Regions from separate parts of the Heyndrickxia acidicola genome, predicted to be linked through region 1. Evidence: riboswitches for the same ligand, from Rfam matches in the RefSeq annotation. Region 1 holds a riboswitch; each other region holds the start of a gene.
The links. A riboswitch is a leader RNA that binds a small molecule or an ion and turns the genes downstream of it on or off. The one in region 1 is predicted to bind thiamine pyrophosphate.
Positions count from the first base shown of each region.

Region 2: another riboswitch for thiamine pyrophosphate. It lies ahead of thiM (hydroxyethylthiazole kinase); the one in region 1 lies ahead of A5N88_RS09310 (acetylornithine deacetylase).
Region 3: another riboswitch for thiamine pyrophosphate. It lies ahead of A5N88_RS23090 (thiamine phosphate synthase); the one in region 1 lies ahead of A5N88_RS09310 (acetylornithine deacetylase).
Region 4: another riboswitch for thiamine pyrophosphate. It lies ahead of A5N88_RS13825 (MTH1187 family thiamine-binding protein); the one in region 1 lies ahead of A5N88_RS09310 (acetylornithine deacetylase).

Region 1 covers NZ_KV440953.1:1,985,858-1,993,610, forward strand. The annotation lists gene A5N88_RS09285 (APC family permease) at 1-1,410, shown strand, start outside; gene A5N88_RS09290 (ABC transporter substrate-binding protein) at 1,559-2,551, opposite strand; gene A5N88_RS09295 (ABC transporter permease) at 2,579-3,352, opposite strand; gene A5N88_RS09300 (ABC transporter ATP-binding protein) at 3,342-4,019, opposite strand; gene tenA (thiaminase II) at 4,096-4,767, opposite strand; gene A5N88_RS09310 (acetylornithine deacetylase) at 4,734-6,062, opposite strand; TPP riboswitch at 6,182-6,285, opposite strand; gene A5N88_RS24805 (hypothetical protein) at 6,454-6,609, opposite strand; gene thiC (phosphomethylpyrimidine synthase ThiC) at 6,916-7,753, opposite strand, start outside.
Region 2 covers NZ_KV440953.1:4,039,684-4,047,436, forward strand. The annotation lists gene A5N88_RS18850 (NADPH-dependent FMN reductase) at 1-396, shown strand, start outside; gene A5N88_RS18855 (hypothetical protein) at 796-975, shown strand; gene katA (catalase KatA) at 1,074-2,543, opposite strand; gene A5N88_RS25910 (NERD domain-containing protein) at 3,007-3,747, shown strand; gene A5N88_RS18870 (hypothetical protein) at 3,803-4,366, opposite strand; gene A5N88_RS18875 (amidohydrolase) at 4,507-5,637, shown strand; gene A5N88_RS18880 (Type 1 glutamine amidotransferase-like domain-containing protein) at 5,686-6,414, shown strand; TPP riboswitch at 6,566-6,673, shown strand; gene thiM (hydroxyethylthiazole kinase) at 6,761-7,573, shown strand; gene thiD (bifunctional hydroxymethylpyrimidine kinase/phosphomethylpyrimidine kinase) at 7,599-7,753, shown strand, end outside.
Region 3 covers NZ_LWJG01000004.1:141,247-148,999, reverse strand. The annotation lists gene A5N88_RS23110 (thiazole biosynthesis adenylyltransferase ThiF) at 1-827, opposite strand, end outside; gene A5N88_RS23105 (thiazole synthase) at 824-1,591, opposite strand; gene thiS (sulfur carrier protein ThiS) at 1,593-1,796, opposite strand; gene thiO (glycine oxidase ThiO) at 1,793-2,929, opposite strand; gene A5N88_RS23090 (thiamine phosphate synthase) at 2,926-3,549, opposite strand; TPP riboswitch at 3,631-3,733, opposite strand; gene bcaP (branched-chain amino acid transporter BcaP) at 3,798-5,210, opposite strand; gene A5N88_RS23080 (amino acid permease) at 5,547-7,037, opposite strand; gene A5N88_RS23075 (putative quinol monooxygenase) at 7,441-7,737, opposite strand.
Region 4 covers NZ_KV440953.1:2,945,760-2,953,512, forward strand. The annotation lists gene A5N88_RS13795 (Cof-type HAD-IIB family hydrolase) at 1-522, opposite strand, end outside; gene A5N88_RS13800 (DeoR/GlpR family DNA-binding transcription regulator) at 825-1,574, shown strand; gene A5N88_RS13805 (methyl-accepting chemotaxis protein) at 1,802-3,457, shown strand; gene A5N88_RS13810 (ABC transporter ATP-binding protein) at 3,630-4,379, opposite strand; gene A5N88_RS13815 (ABC transporter substrate-binding protein) at 4,376-5,371, opposite strand; gene A5N88_RS13820 (ABC transporter permease) at 5,368-6,141, opposite strand; gene A5N88_RS13825 (MTH1187 family thiamine-binding protein) at 6,141-6,440, opposite strand; TPP riboswitch at 6,652-6,754, opposite strand; gene A5N88_RS13830 (pyridoxamine 5'-phosphate oxidase family protein) at 6,898-7,494, shown strand; gene A5N88_RS13835 (purine/pyrimidine permease) at 7,586-7,753, opposite strand, start outside.

The sequences.
Region 1 (7,753 bases):
TTAGGAACGATGTTTCCAGAAGCAGGCGGAATGGTTCGATATGCACATTTTTCACACGGCTCTCTTGCCGGCTACATCTCGGGTTGGGCCAACTGGATTGCTATCGTTTCAGTAATTCCCGTTGAAGCCGAAGCCTCTGCTCAGTATATGAGTTCGTGGCCATTTGCATGGGCACACTCATTGTATAACGGTACACAGTTATCCGCGGCAGGACTTTTAATTGCAGCCATCTTAGTTATTATCTATTTCATTCTCAACTATTTTACAGTACAACTATTTGCACGTGTTAACACGGCCATTACGATCTTTAAATTTATTATTCCAGGATGCACTATTCTTGGCTTGGTAATTGCTGGTTTCCACAGCGGCAACTTTACCCAGTATCACGGCGGCTTTATGCCTCACGGATGGGCTGGTATCCTAACGGCCATTGCCACTTCCGGAATTGTGTTTGCCTTTAATGGCTTCCAAAGCCCCATTAACCTGGCCGGTGAAGCAAGGAACCCTCAGCGCTCCATTCCGATAGCCGTTATCGGATCCATCCTGATGGCTGGGGTTATTTACGTACTATTGCAGCTGGCGTTCATTGGTGCAGTAAAGCCTTCTATGGTTTCAAATGGATGGGATAACATTCAATTAAAATCACCTTTTGCCGACCTTGCTATGGCATGGGGATTGAACTGGCTCGCTCTTTTACTTTTTGCTGATGCTTTTATATCACCATCAGGTACTGGAATGACCTACACTGCGACAACCGCCAGAATGATTTATGGAATGGAGCGGAATGGATATTTCCCAAAAGTTTTTGGGTTTGTTAATCCAAAAGTCGGAGTGCCCCGTGCAGCAATGTGGTTAAACCTTGTGGTATCCTTTATCTTTTTATTCCTATTTAGAGGATGGGGATCACTCGCTTCCGTTATTTCTGTCGCTACGTTAATTTCGTATGTAACAGGGCCAATTTCTGTTATGGTCTTTAGACGCTATAGTAATGAGGCCGTCCACCGTCCGTTTAAGATTAAAGGCATGCAAATTATCGCACCCCTCGCCTTTATCATGGCATCACTCATTTATTATTGGGCACAGTGGCCTTTAACTGGAAAAGTTACGTTAATCATGGTTATCGGCTTGCCTATCTATTTTTATTATCAAGCTAAATCCAACTGGGAAGGATTTAGTAAAGATTTAAAATCTGGTTTATGGTTAATTATCTATTTACTTTACATGGCGTTTATTTCTTGGATCGGCAGTTCCAAATTTCATGGGATAAATATCATTCCATACGGATGGGATTTTGTCGTTATTATCATTTCGGCTTTAATTTTTTACACTTGGGGTGTCCGCAGCGGCTACCTGACGAAGGATTTAGAAGATGGCTATCAAATGAAACAAAGTAAAACTGACGTTCATTAAACAAATAAAGAGAGGCGGCTCATAAGAGTCAGCCTCTCTTTTCATATAGCTATTTTCATAAGTTCTTTGATTTTCGTGTCTATTTTTATTCATAGCATTTACAGATAGAAGCGAAAATCACTACAAACACTTGAAGCACTTAGTTTTTTTAAAAGTTTTTATAAGCAGATTTGGCATTTACATGCGTTTGAATCACTTTTTCATTATAGAGCCATTTTTCAACTTTATTCCAGGAGCTTGCATCTTGATATCCGAATGGCTTGTTCTTAGCATCCATCAAAGGCAAAAGAATTTGCAAGCTTTTTGTCTCTACCTCTTTATCCAATGGTGATGATTGATCTTCATGCTTTAATAGGATTGAAAGTCCTTCTTTAGGGTGCTTTTGGACATATGCCTGTCCTTCCCTAATAGCGGCCATGAATTTCTTATATACGTCAGGCTTTTCTTTTAATGATTTTTCACTTGCAACCAGGACTAATTCATAGTAATCAGGAACGCCGTATTTTGCGGGGTTAAAAGTACGCATAGGGTGCCCTTCTTTATCAAGTAGCAGCTTTTCATGGTTGATATAGCCTCCAATAAGTGCATCGGCTTTTTTTGTTGCCATTGTTGGAATTAAATTAAATCCTACATCGATCATCTTTACTTTATCTGGATTTCCCCCAGCAAATTGAACCATCGAATGAATGATTGCTTCATCCAGCGGAATAGATGGATACCCAACCGTTTTCCCTTCAAGATCCTTAGGCGATTGAATGGTGCTGTTTTCAGGGACCATCAAATAATTCAATGGATGGCGGACAATTGCACCAAAGGATTGGACAGGGATATTTTGGCTGCGGGCAATCACCACTTCCGGCTGATAGCTTAGAGCCATGTCCACTTGATTAGCAGCAACCAATTTAAGCGGATCATTCGTATCTGCTGGCATTTCAATATTCACATCTAAGCCCTGCTGTTTAAAATAGCCTTTTTCCTGTGCTGTATAAAGAAATGAATGTACAGCATTCGGATACCAATCCAGCATAAGAGTAACCTTTTGCATTTTATGTGAACCAGCTCCTGATTCTGCATTATTCACACCGCATCCGCCTAAAACCAGTAATAATGCTGCTGCTGTAAAAAAGAGAATTTTTTTCATGTTGTAGTTTCCTTCCTATTCCATTGTTTATTGATTAAAGTATCTTCTTTTTAATAATTTTTTTTCGATAAATGCTATGATTAAAAATAATGCAATCCCCATTAATGAAAGTATAAACACAGACGCAAACACTGCATCTGCCTCCATATTTCCAGACATTCTCCTGCTGAAATAACCCAATCCTGCAGTCCCGCCCAACCATTCACCGATTGTAGCTCCAACGACACAATACACGACTGACATTTTCAATCCAGACAGAAAGAGGGGTAAAGCCTGTGGAATTTGAATTTTCCTGAAGATTTGAAACCGGTTGGCCCCCATCGTCAAGAGCAGTTCCCGATAGTCATCCCCCCCTAATTTAAGCCCATCATACGTATTAATAACAATTGGAAAAAACGCAGTTAAAAAGGTTACTGCAACCTTGCTCCAAATGGAATACCCGAACCACATGATAAAAATGGGAGCAATTGCAATTAAAGGAATGGTTTGAGAGATGACCAGGAATGGATAAAGTACTTTCTCCATCGCTTTAGAGAAATGCATAATCGATCCTATAAGAACACCACCTATAACCGATAGGATAAATCCAATCAGGACTTCTTCAAGTGTGATCGGTAAATGCACCTCAAACAGAAGCAGGCTGTTCGTTAACAGGGACTTCCAAATGGAAAGAGGCGAAGGCAAAATAAAAGGAGGGATCATCCCCTTATCCACAATCCATTCCCATATACTGATCACAAAAATGATCACCAATAAAAACAAACCATATTCCTTTCGCCAACGGTTTAATTTAGTCTTCATCATTAATCAGACACTCCAATTCTTTTCTTACATGAATAAATTCAGACTGATAGATGATTTCCGGACTTCTTGGTCTTTTAAAATACACTTTCACTTCCTTTAATGGCTTTCCATTTTCTTTAGGCAGGATATAAATACGATCACTGAGTAAAATGGCTTCTTCTAAGTCATGCGTAATAAATAGGATTGTTTTTTGGAGATCCTCCCATAAATCCAAAAGCCATTTATGCACTTTTCGCTTCGTCAAAGAATCCAGTGCTCCAAAAGGTTCATCTAACAGCAAAAGATCTTTTGCCGAAATGAGGGATCTTAAAAAAGCGACACGCTGTCTCATTCCCCCTGAGAGCTCGTGTGGATAGGCATGTTCAAAAGAAAGTAAATCAAATTTAGACAGCCATTCCCTGATTTCAGCTTGCTTCTCCTTTTTATTCACTTTGGATATTTCCAATGGAAGCATAATATTTTCCGTCACCGTTCTCCAAGGTAAAAGCAAGTCTTTTTGCGGCATATAACCAATATTCCCTAAACGTTTATCCGGTGTCCCGTTTGAAAGAACAATCTCTCCATCTGACGGCTCCAGTAAACCTGAAATCACTTTAAACAAAGTGCTTTTCCCAGAACCGCTGGCTCCAATGATGGATACAAATTCCCCTTTCTCAATCTCCATGGAAAGATTCGCAAATACAGGCAGACCGTTCCCTTCATTATGAAAAATATACGCTACATTCTTTAAGGAAAGTAAATTAGACAGGCCAATCCCCTCCCTGATACACCATATCCCAAAACATATATTCAAATCTGGATGTTGTAATAAAATGTTCTTCCAAAACACTTAATTCCCGTTCACTTATTCCCTCTGCCAGGTGATCGAGTAAACGGATTAACCAGCTGGCTAAAGAACCGAATTCTTCAGAAGCATACATGGCAATCCACTCGCCATATAAGGCGTGTTCCTCAGAACCCGGATATTGTTCTTTTAGCATTTTACCGATTTCCCAGTAACTCCACATACAGGGAAGTAAAGAGGAAACCAATTCTGCAAGTGAACCCGTATGGGCAACATTCAGCATATATCGGGTGTAGGCAAGATTGATTGGGGCGGGCTTTGTTGCTTCCAACTGTTCATTCGTGATTCCAAACCTTTTCGCATATTGACGATGCAGGTCCATTTCGCCGTGGAGAGTATCATTCAAAAGCTTGGCAAAAGTGCTCATGGTCTCTAGATCTTTTGCTTTAATAGCCCCTAATGCAAAAAGTCTGGAATAGTCGATTAAAAATACGTAATCCTGCTTCATATAGCGAATAAAGGCTTCAGCAGGAAGGTCTCCATTTCCCAATCCCTTAACAAATGGGTGCTGGTGGGTTTGGAACCAAACATGTTTTAATTTTTCATAGAGCCGTTTTGAAAGGGCCATTCTTTTTCCTCCTTTTGCGTATTGCACCACTCAGCCATAAACATCGCTAAGGTTTTTGTAAAATCAACCAATTGTTGAACTTCCAGCTTTTCATTTATAGCGTGGGCATCCTCCAGTTTTCCCGGACCGAATATGACTGTTGGGATACCTGCCCGTCCAAGCCATCCTGCATCGGTGACTGTCGTAGACATCCCTATTTCGGGTTTCTTGCCTAAGGTATTTCGATACGACTTCACCAGTAATCTTGTTCCTATGTGTTCAGGATCGATTTCAAGAGAAGGGAAGACTTCGCCCTTATCCATAATCATGGATTTTCCTCCCCATTTAAATTGAGGAGGATGATTCCTTAACCAAGGGTCGCTTTGAGCTACAAGATGGATATGTTCTTCAATTTCCTTGATGATTTGTTCATAGTTCTCATTGGGATAAAAGTGTACTGTCACCCACAATGAACATCGGTCGGCAACAAAGGCTGCATGCCGCCCACCTTCAATGACGGCAGGATTAATGGTGTTGGTACCCGGAGCAAAACCAGGGTATTGTTTTGTAATCGCCCAATGCCGTTCAAGCTCCTGAAGACCTGAGATGACTTTCATCATCTTTTCAATAGCATTGGCCCCATGTATCCCGCCGCCTGCGTGAACCATTTTTCTGCGTAAACCATCATGGTACGTTTCTGTGCTCTGTATGGTAATCCAGCCTGTAATGACTCCTCCTTGGCCCTCGATATGAAGATCACTGGTATCCACGACTACTGCAAAATCCGCTTTGTACCCTCTCTCCGTACAATCAAGGGTTCCTGCTTCCCCCACCTCTTCACCAATGACCGATTGTAATTGAAGATTCCCTTTAAGTGGGATATTTAAATCTTTTAACACCTTCACGGCCAGCAATGCTCCTGCCAAACCGCCTTTCATATCTGCAACTCCCCGGCCGTATAGATAGCCCCCCTCTTCTCTTAAAACAAAAGGCGGTGTTTCCCAATCACTCTCATCCCCTACTTCTGCCACGTCCACATGGCCGTTTATAATTAAGCTTTTGTATGCTTCTGCAGAGTCTCCAGGCAATATCCCCACAACGTTGGAGTCACCGGGGTAGACCTCCCATCTCTCCGTTTTAAAATCCAAATCCATTAAATACTTATTTATGTAATGTTGTATTTTGCTTGAATTGCGGGCTGGAGGGCTTACAGTTGGATATCCCACAAGTTTAGATACTAATTGAATAAGTTCATCTTTTCTTGCCTCAATCTCATTCGTAATTCTTGCAGCTAGTTCTTCTGTAACAAAGTCCAAGCTTTTTCACCCCTTATTGCTTTGTCTATGTACTTTTTAACGCAAAAAAACCACTCATTTACGGAGAAATGAGTGGGTTATAACCATGTCATAAAAAATAAAAATATAAGAATTGACCTGATTGTTAATTTCCACTTCCCTCCGCTGGTATAATCCAGTTCAGGTTCAAAGGGTTTAGAACTAATGTTCAGTCTCAGCCATTCAGGCTCCCCTAGCAGTAAGCAATATTTATTTCATTTCCTCGATCATATCTCTATTTCTTAAAATAGTAAAGTGGAAATGATTATTCTTCTAATATCTTGGCATGCATTTAAGATAATGTCTCTGTTAATCTTGCTTGTTATTTTCAGCAGCAATCAACGGTGAATTAAATTCAATATTGGGCTTTAACTCAGATATGCAAGCGTTGTTGGTCCTGCTGGTTGATTTCCGTTGCAGGCACTCGCTTTCCGCGGGGCGGTTGGGAAGCCTCCTCGTCGCAAGCTCCTGCGGGGTCTTCCCTTACACGCTGATCCCGCAGGAGTCTCGTACTTTTCACTTCAATCAACGGTGAATTCAAATTAACATTGGGCTTTAACTCAGATATGCAAGCGTTGTTGGTTCTGACAGTTAATTTTCGATCAATCAATGTGGGTGTAATAGTAACATTAATTTTTACAGAATGTTAAATTACAAGGTTGAAAACTGTTCGTTTTTTAGCTCATTCGTGTGAAACGGCCGTTTCACACGAATGAGCTAACAGTGTCCTTTAACAACGCATATTAGAAAAGAATTCATGCTCCATTAACATCGTATGTCTGGATATAAAATATAAGTGTTTTCCTTCGATGGAAAAAGTTTTATTAATAAAATCCTATTGATACATTTTACTTCCAGTATTTCTAAATTCTTTCGCTTTTTCTTCCATCCCCTCCATAATCATTGCTTCCTTTCGGTGATCCTCTTCTTTTACCCGTTCTCGTATATCCTGTGAAATTTTCATACTGCAGAATTTTGGACCGCACATGGAGCAAAAATGAGATGTTTTCGCCCCTTCTGCCGGAAGTGTTTCATCATGATATTCCAGCGCTCTTTCCGGATCTAATGACAAATTAAATTGATCTCTCCATCGAAATTCAAATCTGGCTTTTGAAAGGGCATCATCCCGCATTTGGGCTCCGGGATGCCCTTTTGCTAAATCTGCAGCATGCGCAGCAATTTTATAGGTGATAACCCCGGTTCTTACGTCCTCTTTATTTGGAAGGCCCAGGTGCTCCTTTGGTGTTACATAACAGAGCATGGCCGTTCCAAACCATCCAATCATTGCAGCACCAATGGCTGAAGTAATATGGTCATAGCCTGGGGCAATATCTGTTGTTAACGGGCCTAAAGTATAAAAAGGGGCTTCATCACAAACTTTCATTTGCTTATCCACGTTTTCTTTAATTAAATGCATTGGAACGTGTCCTGGACCTTCAATCATTACTTGTACATCGTGATTCCAAGCTATTTCCGTGAGTTCTCCAAGTGTTTCCAGCTCCGCTAATTGTGCCGCATCATTTGCATCTGCAATGGAACCTGGACGAAGGCCATCCCCTAAAGAAAAGGATACATCATACGTTTTCATAATTTCACAGATTTCTTCAAAATGAGTGTAAAGGAAGTTCTCCTGATGGTGGGCAAGACACCATTGAGCCATAATAGAACCTCCT
Region 2 (7,753 bases), 2.1 Mb from region 1:
CCTCCTTCTATTGTGACAGACATTAAGAAGAAAATTGCCGATAGCGACGGGATTATTATCGCGACGCCTGAATATAACCACTCTATTCCCGGCGTGTTAAAAAACGCGCTCGATTGGTTTTCACGTGTAGATAGAGTAATGGTCGGCAAGCCTGTTATGATCGTAGGCGGGTCACCTGGTATTTTAGGGACTGTCCGCGCCCAGGTTCATCTGCGCCAGATTTTGAATTCACCAGGCATTTCTGCTTTGGTTCTTCCGGGAAATGAGGTATTCGTAGGTGGTCTTCATGAAAAGCTTGATGAATCAGGACATCTCACACATGAACCGACTTCTCAATTCCTGGATGGCGTAATGGATAATTTTCAAAAATGGGTTGAAAGAACAAAAGGATTTTAAATTTTAGCATGGTAGGCAGGGGGCAGGAATATATAGGGTCCTGCCCCCTTTGCTGCTGGCAGGGAGGCTAGTGTGAGGAATGCTTTAGAAAATATTGACAAAATAAATGGAATCGCTTACAATTTTCAAGAGAATAAAGAGGCCATTCGGAAAAATGACCTTTTTAAATTGGAATTTCCCAGTTCCTTATTGTAAAAGCCTGCATATTCAGTAAAAGAGTAAGAGATTCTGCAGATTTCTTCTTTTTTTAGGATGGCGGGTTTTTTGGTGTGAAAAAGAGAGGTAATTAGATAAAAAGAGACACAAAGCCCTCCTGAGCAAGAGTTTAGGAGGGTTTTTGGGGATGGCCATGTTGGATGAATGGAGGATCTGTCAGTAGATGGAGGAGATTACGAGGGAATGCAGGTAGTTTTAAAGAAAATGCCGGAAGAATGGAAAAGAATGCTGGAAAATGAAAGAAAATGCAGGGAAGTTTTGAATAAATACAAGAAAGCTTCAAATGAATGCAGGAAATCTATGAAAAGCACAAGCGCCTTGCACATCGGCGTACGGTTTTCAGAGTCTTTAACTGAGATATAAGGAATACAAAAAAAGCACCGACCTCCAATGGGCCGGTGCTTTTAATTGAGAATTTTAGCGAATAATTGAGAATGATGAAATCGTGTTTACGAGCTGGCTTATTTTACAGAAGATGCTTCTTCCGGAATAGACAAACCAAGTCCTTTGGCTACAAGTGTGCCGTATTCAGGGTCAGCCTTATAGAAGTGCTGAATTTGGCGAAGCTTGATTTCGTCTTTTTCGACAGGCTTCATTGCCGCCACAATATTTTCAACAAGGCGGGCTCTTTCCTCTGTGGTCATCAATCGATATAAGTCGCCTGCCTGTGTGTAATGATCATGGTGGTCGTAGGCAGTACTGTCTGCGGTGCCGGAAACCTGATAGGCTGAAGGCTTATGTTCAGGTGCTTCACTTGGTCCGCCATAGCTGTTCGGCTCATAGTAAACAGAGCCGCCGCCATTGCCGTCAAAGCGCATCTGGCCGTCACGCTGGTAGTTTCGGACCTCCGCTTTAGGACGGTTGATTGGCAGATGGTTGTGATTGGCGCCGACACGGTACCGGTGAGCATCTGCATAGGCAAATAAGCGGCCTTGGAGCATTTTATCAGGCGATACCTCTACGCCCGGAACAAGTGTGCCAGGAGAGAAGGTGGCCTGTTCCACTTCCGCAAAATAGTTCTCCGGATTGCGGTTTAACACCATTTTGCCAACTTCAATCAGCGGGTAGTCCTTGTGTGACCAAACCTTTGTCACATCGAATGGATCGAAGCGGTACGTATTCGCATCCTTAAGAGGCATGATTTGAACGTAGAGCTTCCATGCAGGGAAATCGCCTTTTTCGATGGCATTGTAAAGATCCTCTGTATGGTAATCAGGATTTTCACCTGCAATTTTAGCTGCCGCATCGGCAGAAAGGTTTTTGATTCCTTGCACTGTTTTAAAGTGGTACTTGATCCAGACGCCTTCTCCGTCCTCGTTGACCCACTTGAAGGTATGGCTTCCGAAGCCATCCATGTGACGGAGGGTGGCAGGAATGCCGCGGTCAGACATCAGGATGGTCACTTGGTGCAGGGATTCAGGAGATAAAGACCAGAAATCCCATACTGCATTGGGATTTTTCAGGTGAGTGGCCGGATGGCGTTTTTGAGTATGGATAAAGTCAGGAAACTTAATCGCATCACGAATGAAGAAGACAGGAGTGTTGTTGCCGACAATATCGTAGTTGCCTTCTTCTGTATAGAATTTAACCGCAAATCCCCGAGGGTCCCGTACTGTGTCCGCAGATCCAAGCTCACCTGCTACAGTGGAGAATCGGATGAACAAAGGAGTGCGTTTGCCGACTTCAGACAGGAAGTTTGCCTTTGTATAGGCAGTCAGGTCGTTGGTTACTTCGAAGTAGCCATGAGCCCCTGCCCCTTTCGCATGGACGACGCGTTCTGGAACACGTTCTCTGTTGAAGTGGGCAAGTTTTTCTAATAAATGAACGTCCTGAATTAAAGTAGGGCCGCGGGATCCTGCTGTGATCGAGTTTTGATTGTCTCCAACCGGAGCACCCCAGCTTGTCGTTAAATTCTTTTTCTCATTGGTCATGTACAGTCACCTCTTAGAATTTAAATTTGTTATTGTTAATAATAACATCTCTCAATATAAAATCAATACTTATTTATAATTATTTTAAATAAAAACCCATTATAATGTTCAGCCGATTTGCAGAGCTGCTTTTTTGGCACTATTACACTCTATGTATAAAACGGCCAAACAAGAATGGGAAATTCCTTTAGTTAAGTAAAGGGGTCAGACCCCTTTAGTGCTTTAATCTATTAAATCGGCACGGTGGTAGGGGTGAGACGAGAGCTTTAAAAGTAAGTTAGGGGCAGTACTTGCAGATGCAATGGGACGAGGAGACTTTCAACCGTCCGCGGCAAAGAGAGCACTTGGAGCAGAAGCCTTCATACCTTCAATAAATTTTCATGATGCCGCTTGTTCCCAGCTTGATAGAATGAATGGAATAAAATAGAGTATTATATAGAATATGTAAATTTGGAGGTTTTTTATGATATTCATATTACTGGTCTTACTGGTTATCGGGATGTCTTTGCTCTCTTCGCCCACGATAAAAGGGAGGCTAGGAGAGTTTGAGGTTAAGAAACAGTTAAATAAACTCGATGCGGAAGAATATACCGTTTTGCATGATGTTCTTTTGCCGACTGTGAAGGGAAAGACCTCCCAGCTTGATCACTTAGTTATATCAAAAGCTGGGATATTTGTGATTGAGACCAAAAACTACCGCGGATGGATTTACGGAAGCGAACGAAGCAAGCAATGGACACAGGTCATCTACAAACGAAAGGAAAGGTTCTACAATCCTATTTTTCAAAATTACGGCCATATCCAGGCGCTGAAACAAATTGTTGGAGAGCAGTTTCCAATCCCTTATTACTCTTTGGTTGTTTTTTCAGAAAGGGCTGTTTTGAAAAAAGTGGAAGTATCCGCGTTAAACACTCATGTCCTTCAAACAGAGCAATTGTTGAAGTGTTTAAAGGGCTACCATGAAGAAATGCTGAATCCCATGCAGCGAAAGGGAATTCTTTATCGGCTACAAGCAAGGTCGATTGAGGGAAAAGAGGCAAGAAAGGGCCATATTGAACAAATTAAAAAGGATCAGGCTGAAAAAAAGGCCCAAATTAAAGCTGGGATTTGTCCAAAATGCGGAGGTAGCCTTGTACAAAGGAAAGGACGGAATGGTTCCTTTTATGGATGCAGCCAATTCCCTGCATGCCGGTTTACCTCCTGAAACCGGCTTTAAGGAATAGAGGATGAACGCCCGGAAATCGGTCGAAAGGCTGGTATCAGGGGGTATCAAATAACTCTTCTAAAAGGGATTCGCCTGTGCTGAATCCTTCGTTTGCAATCGTTCTCAAAAAATAAAACTTCGGCTGCTGCAGGTACCGGGTTTTTTTCTGCTCCCGCTCGATTTCTTTGGTCAGCCTTGCCTTTTCAGCTTCAAATTCGTCAGGAGGAACGGCATACGTAAAAGTAGAGCTTAAGGTGTTATAGCGGACTTTTATTTCTTCTATTTCTTCCCGGTCTTTTCGGATGACGACATGGTAGTGGTTCTCTCCGTCTTCTTCCAAAGAGGCAGAAAAGTTAAGCTCCATATAGTCAGCGTTTACTTTTTCATTTTTTGTTTTTACCACAAATCCTCTTTCGCGAAAATATAGCTCAAAATCGGAAAGGAAATCGACCAGCTTTTCACGCAGAAAAGGCCGGACATTCTCTAAATAAAGGTCCTGATTTTGGCTTTGGAGCGCATAAAGGAGACTTTCCAATTCCTCAATTTCCTTCGTCACATCATGTTCCATATCTATCACCCTTGTCTTTTCAATCTTACTACTATTATACCTTTCTTCCAAAATAGATACACTCCATGATCGAGACAAAAAGGGGATTTTAATCGTTCTTTTTCACAGAAAAATAGAATAGGTGTATCATACATGCATTTTCAAATGCTCATATGCTTTGAAGTTCCACAATCCCAAGAGGAGGGGACATCATGCTGGTGTTGAAAAATGTAAATGGATATGACGGCAGGGGAGGTCTTTTGCAGAACGCCGCTATTTTTATTGAGAATGGAAGGTTTGGGAAAATTGGAGAGTATGTGCGGACTCCTGAAGGCTGCGAGGTTCTTGATATGGCGGGAATGATCTTGACACCCGGCCTTATTGATGTGCATACACATCTTGGTGTGCAGGAGCAGGGGGTTGGCGTGGAGGGGCGGGATTACAATGAAACCAGTTCAGCCGTCACACCCCAGGTACGCACACTGGATGGCATCAATCCGATGGAAACGGGATTCATTGATGCAAGGCAAGCGGGGGTTACCACCGTACAGGTTATGCCCGGAAGTGCCAATGTGATTGGAGGGGAAACGGTGGTGTTGAAAACGGCGGGAGATATTGTCGATGAAATGGTCCTCAAATGTCCTGCCGGGTTAAAAGCAGCTACAGGTGAAAATCCTAAACGAGAGCATGGGCAAAAAGGGAGACCGCCAGTGACACGGATGGGGATAGCGGCCCTCCTCAGGGAAGAATTGATAAAGACTCAGGATTATTTAGAAGAAAGGAAAAAGGGGAAAGCAGAACGGAACCTTGGGCTGGAGACGCTAGCCAAAGTGTTGAATAAAGAAATCCCTATGCGCATACACGCACACCGTGCTGATGACATTGCCACTGTTTTAAGGCTGAAGAGAGAATTTGATTTTAACCTGACGATTGAGCATTGTACGGAAGGGCATCTCATTGCCCCTTTTATCGCAAAGCACCAGGTTCGTGTGTCAGTGGGCCCTACAATGTCAGCCCGTTCAAAGGTAGAGCTGGCCAATAAAGGCTGGCATACCCTGGTGGCGTTGGCAGAAGCCGGTGTTCCTTTTTCCATCACAACGGATCATCCCATTGTCTCCATTGAACACTTAATGGCGTGTGTCATTCTGGCTGTAAAAGCCGGTGTCAGGGAGGAGCTCGCTCTTCAAGCTGTGACATTGAATGCGGCTCTGCATCTTGGGGTGGAGGATCGGGTCGGATCTGTTGAGGAGGGAAAGGATGCGGATTTTGTCGTGTGGAGCGGTGATCCTTTTGATCTTCGCAGCCGGGTGCTGATGACATTTATTAATGGAGTGCAGGTGTAGGCTGAGGTTTTGAAGAATAGTACGTGTTAAAGAGGAGGGGGAAGAAAGGTGAAACAAATTATTGCGATGGGCGGAGGAGGTTTCTCCATGGAGCCGGAGAATGTCCTTTTGGATCAGTATGTATTAGAGCAAGCACGCTGTTCGGTTCCAAAGATCTGTTTTATCCCCACAGCCAGCGGTGATGCCGAAAGCTATATCGAACGTTTTTATCATGCCTTTCAAAAACTTTCCTGCGTACCGTCACACTTGTCTTTATTTAAGCCACCGGCAAGTGACTTAAGCGATTTTATTATGGAAAAGGATATTCTGTATGTAGGGGGAGGCAATACGAAGAATCTGCTCGCCTTATGGAAGGATTGGGGACTGGATCACCTATTGAAAAAGGCGTGGGAAAATGGAAAGGTTTTGGCGGGAATCAGCGCTGGTTCCATTTGCTGGTTTGAGGAAGGGATGACGGATTCCTATGGCAGCGATTTAAGACCGCTTTCTTGCTTAGGTTTTTTAAAAGGGAGCAATTGTCCGCATTACGATGGGGAAGAGGAAAGAAGGCCATCGTACTATCAGGCGCTGCTGGAAGGCGATATTCAATCAGGCTATGCTGCAGATGATGGGGCTGCCCTGCATTTTATGGGGCAGGAGCTTTATCGTGCAGTGAGCTCACGGCCTTATGCAAAAGCCTATCGAGTGGAGCGGGCAGGGAATGCTGTGATTGAATCGGCCATTGTGACCGATTATCTTGGCGAGGATGGCAAGGAGGATGAAGGTGTGGCGCTTTAGTTAACTAAAGGGGTCTGACCCTTTTAGTGCTTTAAAGTGAAGAAGGGGTCTGACCCCTTTTGTGCGTTAATGAGCTAAATTACGGCCATTTCGCGGTTTTGACTTTACTTCACAGCTGACTCACGCTATGATGATAGAAAATGAATATCTATGATTCTACTAGGGGTGCCTGCTTTTGGGCTGAGAGAAAAACTGTGTTTTTTAACCCTTTGGACCTGATCTGGATTGTGCCAGCGTAGGGAAGTAGCAGAGGGAATTATTATTCTTTGTACATCGCTATTTCAAGCCAGGTCCTGTCAGTGGGATCTGGCTTTTTCATTTGGCATAAAGAATAGGAGTGATCATAATGGAATTGAATTTTATAAGTGAAGCATTGGAAAAGGTGAGGGTTCAAAACCCTCTTGTACATAATATTACCAATGTCGTCGTAACGAACTGGACAGCAAACGGGCTGCTTGCTATTGGAGCATCTCCGGTGATGGCCTATGCTGCAGAAGAGGTTGCGGATATGGCTGGTATATCGAGTGCGCTCGTTTTAAACATCGGCACATTAAACCCTGTAACGGTAGATGCCATGATTTTGGCTGGGAAAGCAGCAAACAAACAAGGCATCCCGGTTATTTTTGATCCTGTCGGTGCAGGGGCTACATCTTATCGGACAGAAACAGCTCAAAGAATAATGAGAGAAGTAAAGCTTTCTGTAATCAGAGGAAATGCAGCTGAAATTGCCAATGTAGCAGGAGAGGCATGGGAAATCAAAGGAGTCGATGCAGGAAATGCAAACGGAGATGTGATGAAGCTCGCTATTTCAACGTCTAAAAAACACAAAATCACAGTCGTCATTACCGGAAAAACAGATGTGGTGACCGATGGAGAGACTACCTACACCATTTCGAACGGAGATCCTCTATTAACAAAGGTAACGGGAACAGGCTGTCTTTTAACATCGGTCATCGGCGCCTTCGCTGGTGTGGAGAAAAATGCAGTTAAAGCAGCTGCAGCTGCATTGGTGGTGTACGGAGTCGCGGCAGAGAAAGCTGCACACTTAGCTGCTGATAGGGGACCGGGCAGCTTCCAAATAGAATTTTTAAATCAATTATCAAAGGTTTCTGCAGACGATATTCAGGAAGCTGGGTCTTTTTCAAAAAGGCAGTCTTAATTTTTAACAGAAAGGATGAGGCATCATGAAAAAAGCATTAACCATTGCGGGATCAGACAGCGGCGGCGGTGCAGGAATTCAGGCAGATTTAAAAACGTTTTCGGAGCTTGGAGTATATGGAATGTCTGCTCTTACCGCTGTAACGGCTCAAAATACGCTAGGTGTTCAGGCGGTTTTTCC
Region 3 (7,753 bases), on a different contig from region 1:
CGCTGGGCAGGGCGGATCTGTACGGTATCCCTGCCGCATAATACAGCTGTTTTTGTCTGATTAGAGTAGTCTAAAAAGGGATAGGTAGGAGAAGAACCGCAGGATAAACAGCTTTGCTTACGAATTCTATCCAAGTTAATGGCTGTATACTGATTTTTCCATAGATCAAAGGAAATCAGAGTGCTTCGTAAAGCGTTCCAGTCTTCCACCAAAATTTTTAACGCTTCAGCTGTTTGATAGGAAACTACCATTTGAACAGCAGGAGCAATGATGCCGGCCGTGTCACACGTAGCTCCACCTAAAGGAACAGATTCCAACATACAATGTAAGCACGGTGTCGTGTCTGGAATAATGGTGTAGGTCAGCCCATAACTTCCTACACAGGCACCATAAATCCATGGAATACGCTGTTTTTGAGAAATATCATTGATCAACAGGCGTGTTTCAAAATTATCAGTTGCATCGATAATAAGATTCACACCCTTAACGAGAGACTCTATTTCCTGAACCGTCACATCCGCAACAATGCCATCTATCTTAACTTTAGAGTTTACAAGCTGCAGCCTGTTTTTTGCAGCAATGGCTTTTGGCATTCTTTCTTCTGCATCCTCTTCTGTATACAGCACCTGTCTTTGCAAATTGCTCCACTCTACATAATCCCGATCGACAATGGTAATGTTCCCCACACCCGCTCGAACCAACGCTTCTGCGCTTCCTGTCCCCAGTGCTCCTGCACCGATCAAAAGGACATGCTTATCGGCCAGCTTTCTTTGTCCCTCAGGACCGATGTGTGTAAACAATTCCTGGCGAGAATAACGGTCGTTCACACCCTGCTCATCCCTTCAAGCGGACTGCTGGCGGTTGCATACCGTTTTTTTGGAATACGTCCCGCCTCATAAGCAAGACGCCCTGCTTCGATTCCCAGTTTCATAGCCAAAGCCATTTTTACAGGATCTGTTGCCCCCGATACCGCTGTATTTAAGAGAACGGCATCTGCTCCCAGTTCCATGGCAAGCGTTGCATCGGATGCTGTCCCGATTCCCGCATCCACAATGACGGGAACCGTGGCTTGTTCAATAATCAAACGAATATTTAACGGATTCACAATCCCTTGCCCTGAACCAATCGGAGAAGCCCCCGGCATAATGGCATGCACACCCATTTCCTGAAGACGTCTGGCTAAAATGACATCGTCCGAAATATATGGGAGAACAATAAAGCCTTCCTCCAACAGGATTTCCGAGGCTTTCACTGTTTCAATGGGATCGGGCAAAAGCGTTTTAGAGTCCCCAATCACTTCAACCTTGATCATATCACATAGGCCTGAAGCTTTTGCCAGTCTGGCAATTCTTACCGCTTCTTCCGCCGTAGCAGCACCTGCTGTATTGGGAAGCAATGTATACTGGGTCGTATCGAGCATTTCTAAAAAATTGGGTTGGCTTGCCTCAAAAATATTCATTCTACGGACAGCAAAAGTAAGAATTTGAGTTTCAGAGATATCCACCGCTTTCTTTTGAATCTCATAGTTTGGAAATTTCCCTGTCCCAAGCAACAACCGTGAATGAAAAGAATAAGGTCCAATTTTCAACATATTAACCGCCTCCTACAAAATGTACGATTTCAATTCGATCTCCATCAGAAAGTCTAGCATCATCATGCTCTTCTTTTTGCAATATCACCGCATTCTGCTCGACAATCACAACTTTGTTTTCTAATCCAAAGTGCTGTAAAAGTGAACGTATATTTTCTACAGAATCTAGCACTTCCAGCTTTTCTCCGTTAATGTTGAGCTTCATCCGACAACACCCCTTTTTTTAATCCCCGACTGTAATGCAAATGGCGCAAGCATTGCTTTCGCCTCGTCCTTTTCGGCTAGTAAATCGGCCATCAGAATACCTGTAAGAGGGCTAAGTAAAATTCCATTCCGATAATGCCCTGCAGCGACATAAAGCCCCTGAAACTCAGGATGGACACCGAGTATCGGCAATCCATTTGCTGTTTGCGGACGCAGGCCTGCCCAGCTTGCTTCCCATTCTGCACTGGAGATTGCCGGAAGCAGCCTTTGTGCATGTGTCAGCAGCTGTGAAACTCCTTCTACACTTACCTTTTTATCAAATGTATGTTCTATCATCGTCGCCCCAACGAGCAATCGCCCGCCTTTCTTCGGAACAAGATAGCACCCATGAGAAAAAATCGTAGACTCTACTAATGGCTTATGGGTGATGACAGAAATGCATTCTCCTTTTACCGGAAACACCTGTTGCTTCAAAGGGAAGTCTTTTAATAGCTGACTGCTCCAAGCGCCGCTTGCGATGACTACTTTATCGGCAAAAAAGGCTTCACTGTCTGTCAATACTCCGGATACTCTGCCCTCGTGCCGGAGCAAGGCATTCACCTTTGTAAACTCATAAATTTCCGCACCTAAAATAGCGGCAGATTTAGCAAATGCCAACGAAAGATCCGGTGCTAAAACCTGTCCGTCTTTGGGTATGTATATTGCCCCTTTAATATCCGAAGATAGATGTGCCTCCCTTTTTTTAACTTCTTCTGTATCAAGCCATTCCGCTGTTTCCCCTGCTGCCTGTTGACATTGGACAATTTTTTTGAATTTCTCCGCCTCACAATCGGTTAATGCCACTTTCAGCATTCCTCTTTGGACGAGCCCAATGTCAATTCCACTTATTTCCCTTAGCTCTTCTGCAAGATGCGGAAAAAGCGCTCTGCTTTTTATAGCTAATTCAAACAACGGTCCAATTTCTTCCTCGAGTTCAGCCTGTGCCCCAAGCATCCCTGCGGCAGCACTTGAAGCCTCGCTGGCCAGCCGGTTTTTTTCTAGAATTGCTACTTTCTTTCCTTGTTTAGATAGCTGAAAGGCAATGGATGACCCGATGACACCTCCACCGATAATAAGAACATCATACTTTTTCATCTTTTTCCTCCCCCGTTTATTCCTTCTGCATACTCTATGGCAGCTTGCAGGGGATCCTTAGCATTTAAAATCCCTGACATCACCGCTACACCAGCAGCTCCAGCTTTAAAGACGTCAGGAAGGTACTGCAGCTCAATTCCCCCAATCGCAATGACTGGAATTGCGACGGCAGATGTAACAGAAGAAAGTGCCTCTAATCCTCTTGATGGCATTCCAGGTTTTGATGAACTGGGAAAGATATGGCCGAAAAGCAAATAATCTGCTCCTTGCTCTTCAGCGTCTATCGCTTCCTTTACCGAATGAACGCTTTTCCCTATCCTTAAGTGCGGAAAATGTTTTTTCACCGTAGCGGGACCAAGACTATGGAACGCTAGTTGAACCCCTTTCAATTGGGCAGCGGATGCGATGTCCACACGATCATTCACATACAGTTTCTTAGATGGCACCCCAAGGTCCTTCAGCTGCTGAAGAGCTTCCCATAATTCTATTGCACTGCTTGTCTTTTCCCTTAGCTGAATGTCTGTCACATAAGGATGGATTTTTTCAGCAATGTGAACGAATTGTTGAAGAGACATATTGCCATTACTAACTAAATGAAGTTCTTTATTTTTCGTAATCATGAGCACCTCCGAGTTAGAGAAAATAAAAAACCACTTCAAAATGAAGTGGTTTAAATCGCGGCGGCATAAAATTAGTCTCCATGAACGACCGATCCACTTCCCTACGCTGGCTTTAACCAGATCAGGTTCAAAGGGTCTAGAAGTTCACTTCCATCTCAGCCCACCGGCTCCCCTAGTGATATATCAAAATATATAAAATTGTCACATACATCATACCATGACCAATTTTGGTGTCAATATCAAACTTTTTAACCTGCTTTTCTTATTTGGTCAGATTTTCGTAATGTAGAATGCTTTCGGCCATATGCAAAGTATACGACTAAGCCAATCACAAACCATACTAGAAAGCTAATCCAAGACACTGCAGGAAGCTGTATAGCCAAATAGCCGCAGAAAAGGAAAGCTAATATAGGAATATACGGAACAAAAGGGACACGGAAGCCTTTTAGAGATACCTTGTTATATTTACGAAGAAATAAGATCCCAATGGAAACCGTCATGAAGGCCAGCAGCGTTCCGATGTTCACCAGCTCTGCTAATCTGCCCAGGGGTACTAATCCTGCAAAAATGGAAACAAGCACTCCGGTAATCCATGAATTTGCAACAGGTGTTTGTCTTTTCTTATCGACTTTAGAAAAGATTTTTGGTAATAGTCCATCACGGCTAATGGCATAAAATAAACGGGTTTGTCCATAAATCATGACCAGCAATACCGTCGTAATTCCAAGGATGGCCCCTAAGGAAATAAAACCGGCAGCCCAATCCTGATGGATATAGCTTAACGCAAAGGCAACAGGATTTTTCACATCGAGCTTTGGATACGGTACAATACCTGTTAGAATACCAGAAACAACAATATATAAAATGGTACAAACCAGAAGAGATGCAATTATACCAATGGGCATGTTGCGCTGTGGGTTTTTCACTTCTTCTGCAGCGGTTGAAACGGCATCAAAACCAATATAAGCAAAGAATACTGTAGCCGCTCCAGTAGCTACCCCTGAGAAACCAAATGGCATAAAAGGAGTCCAGTTACCCGGTTTTACATACCAAACGCCAACGGCTATAAATAACAGGACCACTGCCAGTTTAATTACAACCATAATAGAATTGAATCTTGCTGACTTTTTGACCCCCTGCGTTAACAGGAACGTGATTACAAGGACAATGATGATAGCTGGAAGATCGACATAGGTTCCATGTGCCGGATCATAAGCACTTGTTAATGCCTTTGGAAAATGAATGCCAAAGCCAGCGAGGAGCCCTTGAAAATAACCCGACCATCCACTCGCAACCGCAGAGGATGCTAATCCATACTCCAAAATTAAATCCCAACCCAGTACCCAGGCAATGATTTCGCCAAAGGTTGCGTAGCTATACGTATAGGCACTTCCAGACACCGGTACAGTGGACGCAAACTCTGCATAGCAAAGAGCGGCAAACACACAGGCTAGTCCGGAAAGAATAAATGAAATCACTAGTGCAGGGCCCGCATGTTCAGCTGCCGCCACACCGGTCAAAACAAAGATTCCTGTTCCAATTATGGCACCAATGCCAAGCATGGATAAATCAAAAGGACCAAGTTCTTTTTTTAATGTCACATCTTTTTGTCCAACCTCATTGATTAAGGCCTGAATGGACTTTTTTCGAAATAAATCCATAATGTTGTCCCCCTGAAGAAGTTTAAATGTTCTGAAAAATTACTATAAAAAATTGTATATCGAAATAATATAACTAATTTACAAGAAAAACAATAGTTTTCTAAAAATAATGTTATTTTTAAATATTAACAAAACATTATTTGCCATTTAATCCTTCTCTCTTACATTTTCACCATTTAACATTATTAATCTCTCAATTCGTACTCTATTTTAATAGAATGTTTTTGATATGTTAAATATTAGCTATCTAAAATATGTATTTGTATTATGCTATAAACATAAAAAATTATAAAAAAAGAGCCTGCTTAAAAGCAGGACTCAAGACGTTTTTTAAAATCAGTCATTCTTCTCAGCATAGTTAAACTCAATTTCACATTCTTTGAGCGGCACAACCTTAGTTTTCTTTATAAACTTATAGCCAAACCACAAGCAGAGGAACATCGGAATACCCAGATAAGCTGCCAACACACTTCCCCAATCAATATGAGGAGCAAGGAAAGCCTGGAAGTTTTGGCCGAGCGTTACAATCAGTCCTACTGCAATCGCAAATATAGGGCCAAATGGGTACCACTTTGCTTTGTAGGGAAGCAGGTCAAGAGAGTAGCCCTGCGCAAGAAAGGCTTTTCTGAAACGGTAGTGGCTAACAGAAATACCCAGCCAGAAAATAAATCCTGTGATCCCTACCGAGTTCATCAGCCATAGATAGACAGAACCGTCTCCATATACGGAAGAGAAGAAAGCAAGCATTCCAATGATCGTCGTTAACACCATCGCCGCAACCGGCACGCCGCGTTTATTAAGTTTGGCAAAGATATGAGGAGCTTGCCCCTTCTTAGCCATTGCATACAGCATACGAGTTGAAGCATACAGACTGGAATTGCCGGCTGATAGAACCGCAGTTAAAATGACCGCGTTCATCAAAGATGCAGCAAAAGCAAGACCTGCCCGCTTGAATACAAGTGTAAACGGACTTACCATAATATCATTACTTTGTAGGTTCGGGTTTGTGTACGGAATAATAAGACCTACCACAAAAATCGCTAAAACATAAAAGAGGAGAATACGCCAGAAAACATTGCGAACGGCTTTTGGGATATTTTTAGCAGGATCTTCACTTTCCCCAGCGGCAACCCCGACAATTTCCGTTCCTTGAAAAGAAAAACCAGTAGCAAGAAAGATGACAAACGTACCGATTACACCGCCGCTAAAAGGAGCCTTCCCAACTGTGAAATTATGAAAACCAATAGCCTGTCCACCCATTACACCAAATATCATGAGCACACCTACTACGAGAAAGACCACAATGGCAGAAACCTTTACAAAAGAAAACCAATATTCCCCTTCACCATACCCTTTTACGTGTAAATAGTTTAATAGAAAGATAAGTGCTAAAAACGAAAGGCTCCATAGTATAGATGGGCTATGCGGAAACCAAAATTTCATGATCATGGTAGATGCTGTCAGTTCAGCTGCAATCGTCATGGCCCAGCTAAACCAGTACGTCCATCCAATGGCAAATCCAAAGGCAGGATCCACAAATTTTGTTCCATAGGTGCTGAATGCGCCGCTTGTTGGCATAAAAGCGGAAAGCTCTCCCAGGCTTGTCATGACAAAATACACCATTATCCCAATAAATACATAGGCAAATAACGCCCCGCCAGGACCTGCAGAATGAATGGCAGCACCACTTCCTAGGAAAAGGCCCGTTCCAATCGCTCCGCCAAGCGAAATCATTGTTAAATGGCGGGCTTTTAATCCGCGTTCCAGCTTATTTTCTTTGGAGACGCCTTTCTCTAAATCCATTATCTCTCTTTTCTTTAATTCCATCCCCTTCAGTCCTCTCCGTTGATAAATCACATAATAAAACGCTTACATTTTCTTCTAAAATCTATGTCTCAACTAGTAAGAAAATATAATGTAAACGTTTGGTACTATTCCCCTTTCTAAACCCATTATTTTTTGACTGTATACAATTTGTCGAATTTAAAAAAATCTTACATGGAGAGAAAACAAAAGTCAAGAACAATCAGGAAACAAGAGATTAATACATTTTTAAAAAGACTCCTTTCGTAAACTTTGTTACTATTTGACACATACAAAATGATTAAAAAATAATGTTCAGTATAGGATTTTAAAGTGGATACAAAAAGATTCCGCTAACACAAACATACAAAAAATGGTGCACTCTTCTTATGAAAAGGTTGCACCATCATATCTACTATATTGTTCCTTAATGTTTTAAAGGTTGTCCCTCATATGCTTTTACATCAAGAGGAGCCGCAAGAAATTCTTTTGCTTTTGCCACAAAGGATGTAAAGTGCTCGCTTGCATTATGACTTGCTACTGCTGCTGCATCCTGCCATACCTCGACCATTGTGAAGACATTTTCTTTTTCTGTGTCTTTTTTCAGATCATACGAGATATTTCCGCTTTCTTTTCGTGATGCTTCAATCAGTGGTTGAAGCTCTTTTAAAAATGCCTCTTGTTTCTCGGGATTAACAGTAAGTCCTGCATGAATAATGATCATTAAAGGTCATCCTTTC
Region 4 (7,753 bases), 960 kb from region 1:
ATTAAAAGAAAATACGAGCACCTTTAAAGGAGGCAGGTCCTGATTCATTAAAAATTGCGAGATATTTTCCATTTCAAGAATATGGCGCTGATTAAGCTGGCGTTCCGCATATTCCTGCCTTTTCGGATCATTTCCTTTAGTATGATACTGCCTCAATTCTTTCACCAGTCTTGAGGATGCGTCTTTAGGAGTGAGAATGCAGCCTTCAATGTATACCTCAAAGTATAAGTGCCTTTCTTCGGCAAATTCTATAATCGCTCTTGACTGTTCAAGCTTTAAAGGCCTGCTATATATTTTGTCTCCATCTGCTGTATTAATTTGTGCACCGTTCGAACTGATAATGGGAAGTTTAAGTCCATACTCATTTATTAAATGCTTGGCATCCTGATAGGATCTTCCTGTTGAGATAAAGATATTAAAGCCATTTCTTTTTGATTCCTTAAGGACGTTTATTGTGCAGGCTGATATTTCGCCTTCATTGTTCAATAATGTTCCATCCAAATCAATAAAGACATGTTTCATCTTACACTTCTCCTTTATCATAAGTTTTTTCTCATCTTACTCCCTATATCACGCGAAGTCAATTAAAAACAAGAAAAAACAATTACAAACAAATAATTAATTATGCATCAAATAAACAAATAAACGTCTTTGTTTATTCACTTTGCAAGTCTTATATATCCTATTACTCAATCAACATCGGGTCAAAGTCAATGTTTCGCTTAAAAAATACCTTTGCATAAATTAAATCGTGCAAAAACAATTAAAAATAAGAACACAAGGTTTATAATAAGATTAAGAATACAGAAAAGGTGTGAAGTAACATGCTGCGAGAGGACAGGCAGGACCAAATCCTCCATCTTTTAAATACAAAGGGAAAAGTCATCGCCTCTGAGCTTTGCGAGGAATTAAATGTCTCAGAGGATACGATACGCAGAGACCTGAGGGAATTAAGCGCCCGCGGTCTCATCAGAAGAGTGCATGGCGGTGCACTTCCTATTGCTCCGTCACATACTAAATACGAAGAACGTGAACATGTATTAGTCGAGGAAAAAAAGTTGGTGGCAAAAAAAGCCGCTTCCTTAATAAAGAACGGGCAGCTTATCCTTCTGGATGGAAGCACAACCGCCAGCCATATGGTTCAATATTTCCCCGCTGATTTGCAGTGCACCGTTATTACCAACAGCCCGCGTATTGCTTTATCGCTCAGCTCCTTTGAAAAGGTTGATACTATTATGATTGGGGGAGCCATCTTTAAAAACTCAGAGGTATGCACCGGCTCATTAGCTATCGAGGCATTATCCCGTTTTAGACCTGATATCTGTTTCCTGGGGATTTACTGTATCCACCCTGACGAAGGAATTACCGATCTCGACCTGGAGGAAGCCTATATGAAGCAGAAGATGATTGAAATATCCTCACAGGTTGCTGGGCTTGTTACCACAAATAAGCTGGACCGATTATCAGAATATATGGTTACTAAAACCGACTCGCTTACCCACTTAATCACAGAGCTGGATCCTTCATGCCAAAGGCTCAGCAAATATAAAACCGGAAGCATCACCGTCCTGTAGCTGTCAGGCCGGTGATGTTCGCTTTAGTGGGTTAAAGTCTATCTAATCTTAACGGTTTCTTTACATAATCTTAATATTAAAAGGCTTAAATGGAGATATAAGATTAGGCAAAAAGAACCACTAACTCCATGATTTACCACATAAAAACAGACTGGCTTTTTGCTCCCTACCAAAACGTTAAAGCGAGGAAAAACAACTTGATCAAATTAACCAGGCTGCCGTCACACATGTTTAACAAACTTAGTCTTCAAAGCATTTTGGTGTACCCATTTATTTTAATGATTATCATTTCTTCATCTCTCATTGCCTTTTACAGCTATGAAACGAATAAACAGTCTATAATCCAATCGGTTGAACAACAGATGGTTTCTTCAGCTGATGTCATCAACCAAAAAGTTACCATGCTGAAGGCCACAGTCCCAAAAGAAGAATTCGACCGAAATCTCGGTTATGCACTAACGTTAAACCGCAATAATTTTAATCAAGCCAGCCTTCATCCAGCACAGTTTATGATTACCAAGGATGGAGCAGTAAAAGAATTTTCCGGCTTCCATACTATATTACCCAAGCTTCCAGCGGAAATTATTCAGCAAGCATTGAAGCAAAAAGAGGGCTTGATTCATTATAACGGAATCACTTTATGCATTTCTCAACAAATGGAACTCGATGACTCCTTGTATGTCTTATCCCTTAATGCTAACGAATATTTAAAGCCGGCAATCCATAACCGTAATATCATGCTTGGCATCACTCTGGCCACCATTATTTTTGCAAGCTTCATTGGTTTTCTAACAGTCAGAAGAGTTTCAAGACCCATCTCCAGTTTAAAAGCTGCAATGGAAAAAGTAGCTGCAGGCAATCTCAAAGCAAGAATGCCTATGACCACCTCCTGCCGTGAAATTGAAACCTTATCTATTTGTTTTAATCAAATGGCAGAAAAATTGGACAGCCTGATCAGCCATTTAGAAAAAAGTACAAAAATGGTTACACTCTCCTCTGAAAAATTGCGTCATACCTCTGAGGAGTCCAAGCAGGCATCAGACCAAATAGCCATTGTTATCAGCGAAGTAGCAAGCGGCACTGAACGCCAGCTTCATACAGCTATGGATTCATCAAATATGGTTTCATCCATATCAAATGGCATGGCAAAGGCCGCTACATCCATGCTTAATGCGGAAGCAGCTACACAGCGGGCAACCGTTAAATCTGCAGCGGGCAATACACTGGTAAACCAAACCGTTGCTCAAATGAACCTTGTCCAGCAAACCGTAGGTGAAACGTCAGAAATGGTTCACTCTCTGAATGAAAAATCAAAGCATATCCAGCACATTATCAGTCTGATCAGCGACATCGCCATTCAAACGAATCTGCTCTCCTTAAATGCTGCAATTGAAGCTGCACGTGCTGGTGAACATGGCAAGGGCTTTGCAGTGGTGGCTGATGAAGTGCGCAAGCTGGCGGATCAATCTGGACAAGCAGCTGCCCAAATCAAAGGCTTGATCGAAGAAATTGGTATCGAAACAAAAAGAGTTGTTTCTTCTATCACGCATGGTTCGTCGGTTTTACAGGATGGAATTGAGCTTGTGCAAAAAACAGAACAGGCATTTGAGGAGATTGCCCATTCCATTCAAAAAATAACTACAGAGGCAGATGAAGTATCACAGATTGTAAAGGGCGTAAATAGCCAAACAAGCAGAATGGTAGATGGAATAGAAAGTATTAAAATGATCTCAAGAGACTTTTCAACCAGCATGGACCATGTTGCCGCTGCATCCGAAGAACAAAATGCCTATGTCGATGAAGTTTCCAATGAGGCAGTGAATCTAAATCAGCTCGCTCTGGAACTCGAGGATGTTTTAATATCCCTCAAGGCCAAATCGTAAGAACTCAGCAAATGCTCAATGTTAATATTTACTTTAGTAATTGGAACAGATACTCTCGAAAATCGCATTAAAGGAACCCGGTAAACAGCCTCATGTGCCTGAAGCAGCAAACAATTGGCAGGTCAACAGATTCAAAAGTAAAAATGCGCATCCCTAATGAATGCGCATTTTTTTATTTGTTAATATAAGGAGCCAGATTTTCAAGAATGATAGCTTTATCTTTCTTCAATTCATCTGACATCATCTGATCCATTGTGCGAGGTCTTGGTAAGGAAACAGCCACTTCCTTTATGATTGAAGAAGGCTGCTGTGACATGACAAAAACCCGGTCAGAAAGTAAAATGGCCTCTTCTAAATCATGCGTTACCATGACAATGGTTTGCCTGCCTTTTTCCCATGAATCCAAAAGCCAGCGGTGAACCTCCATTTTCGTAAAAGCATCCAGCTTTCCGAATGGCTCATCTAAAAGCATAATCGGTTTTCTGCAAAGATAGGCTCTTAAAAAACTGATTCTCTGGCGCATGCCGCCTGAAAGCTTATCAGGATAGTGTTGGGCATAATCTGCAAGACTAAATTGCTTTAATACCTCCATCCCCGCTTTCAGCCGTTCGTTTTTTTGAACACCCTCCAATTCAAGCGGAAGAATGATATTCTGAAGGGCAGTTCTCCACGGAAGCAGCAAATCCTGCTGAGGCATATAGCTAATAGCATTCTGATTAACAATAGGTTCATTTTCATATAACACGTTGCCGCTGTCTGCCTGTTCAATATTGGCAATGATATTCAACAACGTGCTTTTTCCACAACCGCTTGGACCTACAAAGGAGACAAAATCCCCTTCTTTAATCGAAACCATAATATTATTTAAGACTTCCCTGCCATTAAACCGCTTGGTAACATCCTTTATTTCTATTCCTGTCATTTCTGTCCATCCGGAAGAAATTCATTTGTATAGGCTGATTTAACATCAATTTTCTTCTTAATAACCTTGTTATCATATAAGAAATTCATGTAATTTTCCCAAACGGACTGCTTTTGAATTCCCCATTCCTTTGCGTCATCCTGATATTTTGTGCTAAGCCATTTTTGGCTGTCCTCTATAAGCCCTTTGTTGGAGCCTGGAACATCCTTAACCAGAATATCAGCCGCCTGTTTTGGATGAGCAATCGCATATTGATAGCCTTGAGAGGTAGCCTTCATAAATCTCTTCACAAGGTCTTTGTCCTGCTGCACATGCCTCTCACTCGTAATGATGACAGGACTATAATAATCAAGGGCAGGATTTATATCTTTAAGATAAATCGTGTTGATTTTAACGCCATTGCGCTTAGCCTGAATTCCATCCCAGCCGTAGTAAATCCATTCAAAGTCAGCGTCGCGGCCAATTGATTTGAAGAAATCTGTTTCGCCAAGCGTGATATTCTTCACTTTATTATAATTCGCATGGTATTTTTCCATAATTGTTTTAATCGTTGCTTCTTCTGCAGGGCCCCCCCAGCCTCCATAACGCTTTCCTTCAAAATCCTTCGGTGAAGTGATATGATCCTTTGCAAGAGAAGCAAACGCAGAGGTATTGTGCTGAATAATGGCTCCTATCGATACAATGGGAATATCATTTTCTCTTGCCATAGTGACGTTCTCCTGGTAGCTCACCCCAAAATCAGCTTTTCCAGAGGCAACAAGCTGTTCAGCAGTAACATTTTCACCTGGCTGAATAATCTTGACGTCAAGTCCCTGTTTCTTAAAATAATTCTTCGTTTGGGCTACATATAAGCCAGTATGGTTAGTATTAGGAAACCAATCCAGCACTACTGTAACCTTTCTGTTTTTCGCCTGCTGTCCTTGGTTTGAGGAACAGCCGGCAATCCCGACTATCAATAATGCTGTAAGCAGCAACAGTATACTCTTTTTCATGAACGATCATCATCCTTTCTATAAATCCAAGGCGCCAACATTCTGGCTAATGCTTCAACAAGCGCATACATAATCAGTGTCACAATTACGATGACTGCTGCAACACCAAATAATTGTGCAGTCATAAATGATTTGGTAGCCCGTGTTAGCAGGACACCCAGACCATCGCTTGCTCCCAGCCACTCTCCAATGATGGCCCCCATCACACTATACGTAACTGCAATTTTTAATCCTGAAAAAAAATAAGGCAAAATGGCTGGAAACTTTACTTTTCTGTAAACCTGCCATTTCGTAGCATTCATCGTTTTTAAAAGGTTCAACATCGCTTGGTCCACCGTTTGAAATCCTTCCAAAATGCTTAATGAAATAGGAAAAAAACAAACAAGCACAACCACTAAAACCTTCGGCAGCATGCCAAAGCCAAACCAAATAATAAATAACGGGGCAATCGCCACTATTGGTATCGTTTGGGATACCACAAGAAGCGGGTTTACCAGTATTTTCAAAAAAGGTACAGCATCAAGAATGGTTGCCAGGGCCATTCCAACTGCCACTGCCACCACCAGGCCGATCAATACTTCTTCAAGGGTTTGAATTGTATTTGATATCAGCAGTACCTGATTGTCCATCAAACTGCTGACAATGTCTGAGGGCTTCGGTAGAATCCAGCCTTCCACATGAAAAAAAGTTACCGCAGCCTGCCAGGCAATCAACAGGAGAATAAACCATATTATTGTAATAAATGTATTAGAATATTTCCGTTTTCTCATTATTCCATACGGTACTTGCCGACTTTTTCATCGATGGTAACACCCTGATTCGGCCGATAATGAATTTTTATGGAAGTGATCACATCACTTGCCCCCGCCAGAACACATGCATGCTGTGCTTCTTTAATAATATCCAGGAGATGATCCAATTCCCCTTCCATCGTGGTTTCCATTGCTCCAACTTCATAGCGGACACCCGAGTTTTGGACAACCTCTATGGCTTTATCTACAACAGCGTATAGATCCTTTGTTTGGACATGCGGTACTACTGAAAAAGAAACTGTTACTTGATTAGACATAAACATCCTCCTCTATTAAAATGACCTTCTGATTAAACCTGACTCGATTTTGCCAACACCATTTGCTCTTCTTTTTTTTAATTGCCATTTATAAAAGAATGTCTTCATTATGATTCCTTTCATGAATAAAGGTAAACATGACAAATGAAAAAGGCCCCTCTGAATGACGCAGAGAAGCCTTCTATGTAAAAAGTCATAGAATATCTTAGATTATGGATCCTAAGAAACTCCCTACGCTGGCATTACCCAGATCAGGTTAAGGGTCGATGCAGGAAAAGCATCCTCTCAGCCTCATGGCTCCCCTGTTTTTAATGTATCTTCATTTTAGCACGAGTCTTTTTTTTAAAACAACTAAAAATGTTTGCAGAACTATATGGGTTTGGTTATAGTGGGTAGAAAGACTTGCATCGTGTAGTTAGAAAGGAAGTGTTCTGCCATGGAGCTAAGAGGAGAGCACATGCTGCAAAAAAAATATCAAACGGAAAAAAGAGCGGCCGCTTTTTATGATAATCAACTAATCAATTATCTGAATCCTGCCATGCAGGAATTCATCTCCCAGCAAGAGATGGTATTTATCTCTACTGCCGATCAAAACGGCAATTGTGATTCTTCCTTTAAAGCAGGATTGCCTGGCTTTGTCAGAGTAAAGGATGAAAAAACAATCTTTTATCCTGAATACCGGGGAAACGGTGTAATGGCGAGCTTGGGAAATATAGTGGAAAATCCTCATATTGGTTTATTATTTATTGATTTTCTCCATAACCAGATTGGATTACATATAAATGGACGTGCGAGAATAATAGAGAATGATGCCTTAACAGACCTGCACCTCCCTGATTCTGTGATGAACATAATAAAGGAAGAAGAAGGAGAGAAGCCCGAAAGATGGGTCGTCATCGATATTGATGAAGCCTATATTCATTGTTCCAAGCATATCCCTGCCTTTAAAAAGGTCAACAAAGAGATTTTTTGGAATACGGATGATGCCAAAAAGAAGGGCGGAGACTTTTTTAAAGTAAAAAAATTAAAGAAAAAAGCGGAGAGCGTCCGCTAATTTAAATATTCAGCAGTCATGGCAGCTGAAAAAAGGAGTGGATCCAAAACCGTCCACTCCTTTTTCATTGATAAACTAAATTAATCGCCCATTATTCTTGAGAATCTAAGCTTTCCTTTTTTTCCTTCCAAAACACATCCATAAGAACCGCTACGATAAATCCAAGCAGCAAACCATTTCCAAGAATGGACTGGGCAAGAGTAGGCAGTTTGACAAGAGCGGAGGAAGGAATAAACATGCTTCCAGCACCAATTGCAAT